Regions from separate parts of the Arthrobacter sp. P4_H3 genome, predicted to be linked through region 1. Evidence: riboswitches for the same ligand, from Rfam matches in the RefSeq annotation. Region 1 holds a riboswitch; each other region holds the start of a gene.

Region 1 (2,192 bases):
GCTGCGGACCTGGTGGGTGTGGCCCGTGTTGTTCGTGGCGTGGATCTTCCAGGTGCTCACCGTGCCGGTGTCCGCGCACATGGTGGGCAGGGCCGGCTACCGCACCAAGCACCTGCACAGGGAACTCCTCACCACGGACGAGCTGGAAGCCGTGGTGCAGAAAGCCGCCGACAAACGTGACGCGGACGACGACGAAGCAAGCGGCCGGGCCTAACTTCCCATGGAGTTTTTGTCCAGATAACGCGACTTCGAGCCCGCTCATCGGCCATTATCTGGACAAAAATTCCAATAAGGGTGTGGGCTAGACGATGTCCTGGCTCTTGGCGAAGCGGGTGATGGCACGCTGGGTGCCGCGGTTGGCCAAAACCTGGATGATCGCGCTGACGGCTGCCGAAATCAGGGCAAAGGTCAGGGCGCTGCGCAGGGTGGTGGGAACGTCATCCTTGTCGCCTTTGGGCGGCTTCCTGCCGGTGACCTTTTCCCAGATGACGTCAACGGCCTTGGTGCCGGCGAATCCGGCCAGCAGGCTCACTCCGGTTCCAAGCAGCTTGATGAAAAGACTCATTCCAGGTACTCCTAAGACGGCGGAAACAGGGCTTCCCCTAGCCTAGCCCCCTCGGTGCGCGGAGCATGGTCAGCCTTCCCCCGGAACAAGGCGGCGGGCCACCCGATTGTGACAACTTCCCCCGGGATTTCGCGGGCTCCCGGGTGTAAACTGATCAACGCCCACAAGGGCGATTTGATACGACAGGGGAGCGTCGCCGTCGGGCATCACTGGAGCAGTCCAGGGGAACCGGAGGCGGGCGCTGAGAGTGCGGACAGCCGCAGACCCTCGAACCTGATCCGGTTAGTACCGGCGCAAGGGAGTCGAGTTCTCAGAGTGTCCGGCAGCAGGCGGCGGAAGCCGCGGTCCGGCCGGGAAGCACTCTCCCCTCCTGTACCTCAGGAGGAAGACATGACTGATATTTCTGCAAAGCAGACGTTGCACCACGGCAAGAAGAGCTGGCGCGTGGTGGACATTGTTGTTGCCGCGTTGATCGCCGTGGCCGGCGGCGTTATTTTCTGGGCATGGTCCCAGGGTGCCGCCGCTGTTTCACCGCCCATCAACGCCGTTTACCCGCCGCTGACCGGCCTCATCGCCGGCGGCTGGATGATTCCCGCCGTCCTAGGCATGCTGATCATCCGCAAGCCGGGCGCTGCCATCTTCTGCGAAACCGTGGCTGCCACCGGGGAACTGATCATGGGCTCGCAGTACGGTGCGTCCGTGCTGTTCTCCGGCTTCGTCCAGGGCCTTGGCGCGGAAATCATTTTCGCCGTGTTCGTCTACAAGAAGTTCAATCTGCCCGTTTCGCTGCTGGCCGGCGCCGCTGCAGGCTTCTTCTGCGGACTGAACGATGCGTTCGCGCCGTGGGGCTGGAACATCGCGTACGCTGCCGGTGACAAGCTGGCCTACATCATCTTCACCGCCATCTCGGGCGCCATCATCGCCGGGGGGCTGTCCTGGATCGCCACGCGCGGCCTGGCCAGGACAGGTGTGCTGAGCTCCTTCGCCTCCCGCAAGGCAGCCACGGAGCCCGTCTTCTCCTGATGACGGCACACTGCTCATGACGTTTACCGACAGCGTCCGCCCCGCAGCGGTCACGGCGCGGGGCTGGGGCTGGCGGCACGCCGGCCGGTCCCAGCCGGCAGTCCATGGCCTCGACCTGGACATTCAGCCGGGCGAACGCGTACTGCTCCTCGGCCCCTCCGGCGCGGGCAAGTCCACGTTGCTGCATGCCCTTGCCGGAGTGCTCGGTGACAGCGACGCCGGCGCCCACCACGGGGGCACCCCGGACGCCGAGGACTCCGACGAGACGGGCGCCCTGCTGATCGACGGCGCCCCGCCGCGCGCCCAGCGCGGGCGGGCGGGGCTGATGCAGCAGGACCCGGAGACGCAGGTGGTCCTCTCCCGTTTGGGGGACGACGTCGCCTTCGGCGCCGAAAACCTGTCCGTACCGCGCGGGGACATCTGGAAGCGTGTGGGGGAGGCGCTCGACGACGTCGGGCTGGCCCACCTGCCGCTGGACCATCCGACGTCGGCCCTGTCCGGCGGCCAGAAGCAGCGTCTGGCGCTGGCCGGCATCCTCGCCATGCGCCCGGGACTGTTGCTCCTGGACGAACCCACGGCCAACCTCGACCCCGCCGGTGTGCTG
Region 2 (2,192 bases), on a different contig from region 1:
GACTCCGAAGAGACCACCGAGGTCCTTCGCGAACGGCTCAAAAGCGCCCTGGCCGATGACCCCAGGCTCGCGTCGAGACTTGCGCTCTGGGGCAGGCGGCTGCTGGGCGAAGCATTGACCCAGGCACAGCGCGTCAGCTACGAGCACGCCTTCCTGGCAAGCCTGATCGGCGGCGAGGACAACGCCACAGCGAAAGAGCTGGTCAGCGGGCTGATCTCCGGCCTGGCGCGGAACCATTCACGGCGTATGACGCAGCTCGGCCTGACCGGCTAGACGTCCTGCTGGCCGGCGTCGAGCGCCTCCAACAGCGACTTGGCCGCTGCGGCCGGGTCGTCTGCCTCGGTAATGGCGCGGACCACCACGATGCGCTGCGCTCCGGCAGCCACGACTTGTTCAACGCTGCCCAGGTCGATGCCGCCGATGGCGAACCACGGCAGCGGCGAACCGCCAGCGGTCGCTCCATCCGCGCGGTCAGCTGTTTTGCCTGTTGTTTTGCCGATGGCACTGGCCGCGTAGCGGACCAGGTCGAGGCCGACGGCGGCCCGGCCCGGCTTGGTGGGAGTGGCCCACACCGGCCCCACGCAGAAGTAGTCCAGTCCGCCGGGACCGGCAGAGTCGGCGATGGCGGCGTCGATCTGCTCCGGGCTGTGGGTTGACAGGCCGATCACGGCGTCATCGCCGAGGAATTTCCGGGCCGAAGCCAGGGGAAGGTCCTTCTGCCCGATGTGGAGAACCGGGGCGCCGGCGAGCGAGGCGATGTCGGCGCGGTCGTTGACCGACCACAGCCGGCCGTGGCGGCGTGCCGCAGCCTCCAGCACTTCAAGCAGCTCGAGCTCTTCGGCGGCCTCCAGGTTCTTGTCCCGGAGCTGGATGATGTCAACGCCGCCGGCATAGGCGGCATCGACGAAGTCCCCGAAATCGCCCCGGTCGGTGCGGGCATCGGTGCAGAGGTACAGGCGGGCGCTGGTGAGGACGGCGTGCTCGGTCATGTCACCAGCCTAGTTCCTCTAAACTGGGGTGGTACCGCGGGAGCCCGCCGCAGCTGTCACAAAGCTGCAGGGCTGAGAGGGCGTCAGAGCCGACCGCTTGACCTGATCCGGTTAGTACCGGCGTAGGGAAGGATGACAATGAACCCGCAACCCGCAGCAGGCCTTCCCGCCGCACGCGCCCGGGAAATCAACGCCGACGTCGCCGTCATCGGCGGAGGGGTCATCGGCCACGGCATCGCCTGGGAAGCCCGGCAGTCCGGCAGGTCCGTGGTGCTCATCGACGACGCACCGGGTACTGGCGCCAGTTGGGCCGCCGCCGGCATGCTGGCGCCCGTGAGCGAACTCCATTACCAGGAGGAACAGCTCCTGGAACTCATGCTCCACTCCTCGGGGCTGTGGCCCGCCTTCGCCGCAGGCCTCGAGGCGCAGGATACCGGCGCCGGAGCCGCCGGCACCGGCTACCTCACGACGTCGACCCTCGCCGTCGGGGCCGACGCCGCCGACCGCCGGGCGCTTGCCGACCTGCGGGGAGTCCAGCAGGCAAGCGGCCTCACAGTGGAACCGCTGACCGTCAGGGAAGCACGGGCCCGCGAGCCGCTGCTGAGCCCCGGGATCTCCTGCGCCTTCGACATTCCGGCCGACCACCAGGTGGATCCCCGCCGGCTCCTCGCCCTGATCGCAGAGTCCCTGGCAGGTACCGCCGTGCATGAGCGGGCCGCCGGCCTGCTCTGGGAGGACGGGCGGGTCAGCGGGGTCGGCCTGGCCGGGGGAGGCACCGTGAACGCCGGGGAGACCATCGTTGCCAACGGGCTGGGGTCTGCGGCACTGGGCGGGCTGCCACCAGGCCTGAGGCTGCCGCTCCGCCCGGTGTACGGTGACATCCTGCGCCTGCGTGTTCCCGCTTACCTGCAGCCGCTGGTGACATCAACTGTCCGCGGCATGGTCCACGGAATCCCCGTCTACATCGTTCCCCGGCAGGACGGAACGGTGGTGATCGGGGCGACGCAGCGCGAAGACGCCCTCGCCGCTGCGGACGTTGAAGGCACCGGCACTGAACCGGCGGCACCTGCCGAAACCGCCGTTTCAGCCGGCGGCGTCTACCAGCTGCTCCGCGACGCGCAGGTGCTGGTGCCGGCCGTCGCTGAACTGGAGCTCCTGGAAGCCACCGCCAGGGCCCGTCCGGGAACGCCGGACAACGCGCCG
Region 3 (2,192 bases), on a different contig from region 1:
TGCCCGTCCCCACGTCCAGCACACCGGACTCCCGGAGCGCCCCCTGCAGCCACGGTTTCACAGCCCGCAAGGACGCCTCCCAGTCCCCCAGCCTTGCCTGCACGGTGGCCATGGCGGAAGACAGGGAGCAACCGGTCCCATGGCTGTTCCGGGTGGCGATCCGGTCACCGTCGACCACCACCACATCCTGGGCCAGCAGCCCTTCGGTGTTGACGAGCGCGTCCGGGCATTCCCCGCCGTCGAGATGTCCGCCTTTAACCAGCACGGTGGTGCCGGCCTGGGCGGCAAGCCGTTTGCCCTGGGCCAGTGCCGCCTCCCAGTCGCCCGCGAGGGGCTCGTTGAGGAGCATCGCGAGTTCTGCGAGGTTCGGCGTGATCAGGTCGGCCAGTGGGAGGAGTTCACGCAGTTCCGCTTCGGCGGCCTCCTGCAGGAGCCGGTCACCGCTGGTGGCCACCATGACAGGGTCCAGAACCACGACGCCGGGACGGGACTTTGCCAGCCAGTTGCGGACGGCGGCAATCACCGCGGAGTCACCCAGCATGCCGATCTTGACGGCGTCGATGCTGATGTCATCGCTGATGGCCTCAAGCTGGGCGGTCAGGAAGTCCGCCGGCGGAACGTGGACGGCCCGGACACCGTGGGTGTTCTGTGCCGTCAGGGCGGTAATGGCGGCCATGCCGTAGCCGCCGTTGGCGGCAATGCTCTTGAGGTCCGCCTGGATCCCCGCCCCTCCGGACGGGTCCGATCCGGCGATGGCCAGCACCCGCGGGGTAGCGCGCAGGCCGGTGTCCAGGGTGGATCCGGCCTCCGTGGTGGAGGCAGGGGTGGGCAGGAATGATGAAGACAAAGGAGACATCCCTTCGCCGGTGCTAGCCGGACAGGTTCAACGGGTGTGGATCTCAGCCGGCCCTGTGCGCGGCACCCCGTGTCAGTCCCCTAGCCTAGCCGTTTTCCTTTAACGGACTCGCGGGTACGGCCCGAATCCGGCGTATTACTACGCCCGGTTCGGACCGCACCCGCGGTGTCAGTCGGCTGGTGGGATCAGAGCTCGGAGGCCGGGACTCCCACGCCGAGGATGATCGGTTCGCTGGCCGGAGCCTTTGCCCGCGCATCCTTCTGTGCCGGTTCCGGTGCCTTCGCCTCATGGGAGTGCCCTGCCGCGGCTACCGGAGCGGTCTCGTGATGTTCCACGGACGTTTCGTTCGCTGCGCCCTGGGCACGGCTGGCACTCCGGTTGCGGCGCGGACGGCGCGCCCGGCCCTGCACCGCAGTGTGGTCCGTGTAGTCGGCTTCAGCAGCCTGGGCTGCTGCCGGGGCCCGCGTTTCCGGAACCCGGGCTGCCGGGGCCTGGACCGCCGGAACAGGCTGCTCAGCCGGTGCCGCGGCGCGCTCAGCCGCTGCAGGCTCGCCAAGGTGCGCGAACGCCTCGGCCAGGCGGTCGAGGGTCAGGGCCGCACCGGTGGCCGGCGATTCCCCTGCGTGCTCAACGAACGGAAGCGCAACCTTTTCGCCGCCGAAAGTCAGGACCGCGGCCGGCCGCCCCGCGGCAGCCGCCTCGGCGTCGGACACCTTGGCGGGCCGCGCCGTGGCGGGAGCGGACTGCGCCGGCGTTGACTGGACAGCGTGTGCCTGCCCTGCCGCCTGGGCAGCGGCAGCCGCCGGGGCGGCATGGCCGGCCTCGGCGTCGTGCAGGTGGGCGGCGTGCGCCGCGGCGGCGATGTTGGCCAGCGCAGCGCGGGTAGCTTCGGCCTTGGCGTGGCGCTCGGCATCGGTGGGCTCGTGATGGACCGCGGCCGGCGTCAGCGGAGCGGCCTCGGGAGCCTGACCGCCCTTGCCGCGGCGGCGGCTCTTGCGCTCCGTCCGCGGGGCCGGCTGGCTCTCCGTCCGCGGTACGTGATGCTCGGCGGCCACAACGTTGGCGCGGCGGTGTTCCACGGGCTCGTCGTGGGTGACGATGCCGCGGCCGGCGCAGGCTTCACACTGCTCGCCGAAGACTTCCAGCAGCCCGGTGCCCATCCGCTTACGGGTCATCTGCACGAGGCCCAGCGAGGTCACCTCGGCCACCTGGTGCTTGGTCCGGTCGCGGCCGAGGCACTCCACCATGCGGCGGAGCACGAGGTCGCGGTTGGATTCGAGCACCATGTCGATGAAGTCGATGACGATGATGCCGCCGATGTCGCGGAGCCGGAGCT

The links. Region 1 has a riboswitch for thiamine pyrophosphate ahead of AC1DRE_RS10275 (ECF transporter S component). Riboswitches for the same ligand answer to the same signal wherever they lie in the genome.
Region 2: it holds a riboswitch for thiamine pyrophosphate, as region 1 does, so the genes downstream of both, thiO (glycine oxidase ThiO) here and AC1DRE_RS10275 (ECF transporter S component) in region 1, are expected to answer to the same signal.
Region 3: it holds a riboswitch for thiamine pyrophosphate, as region 1 does, so the genes downstream of both, thiD (bifunctional hydroxymethylpyrimidine kinase/phosphomethylpyrimidine kinase) here and AC1DRE_RS10275 (ECF transporter S component) in region 1, are expected to answer to the same signal.

Annotation. Positions count from the first base shown of each region.
Region 1 is NZ_JBFUKK010000005.1:456,523-458,714, reverse strand. Features, by position in the region: gene mnhG (monovalent cation/H(+) antiporter subunit G) at 1-214, shown strand, start outside; gene AC1DRE_RS10280 (DUF4235 domain-containing protein) at 302-565, opposite strand; TPP riboswitch at 740-883, shown strand; gene AC1DRE_RS10275 (ECF transporter S component) at 956-1,588, shown strand; gene AC1DRE_RS10270 (ABC transporter ATP-binding protein) at 1,605-2,192, shown strand, end outside.
Region 2 is NZ_JBFUKK010000002.1:26,850-29,041, forward strand. Features, by position in the region: gene AC1DRE_RS03505 (ferritin-like domain-containing protein) at 1-273, shown strand, start outside; gene thiE (thiamine phosphate synthase) at 270-989, opposite strand; TPP riboswitch at 1,016-1,135, shown strand; gene thiO (glycine oxidase ThiO) at 1,122-2,192, shown strand, end outside.
Region 3 is NZ_JBFUKK010000001.1:640,835-643,026, forward strand. Features, by position in the region: gene thiD (bifunctional hydroxymethylpyrimidine kinase/phosphomethylpyrimidine kinase) at 1-856, opposite strand, end outside; TPP riboswitch at 839-936, opposite strand; gene AC1DRE_RS02960 (Rne/Rng family ribonuclease) at 1,042-2,192, opposite strand, start outside.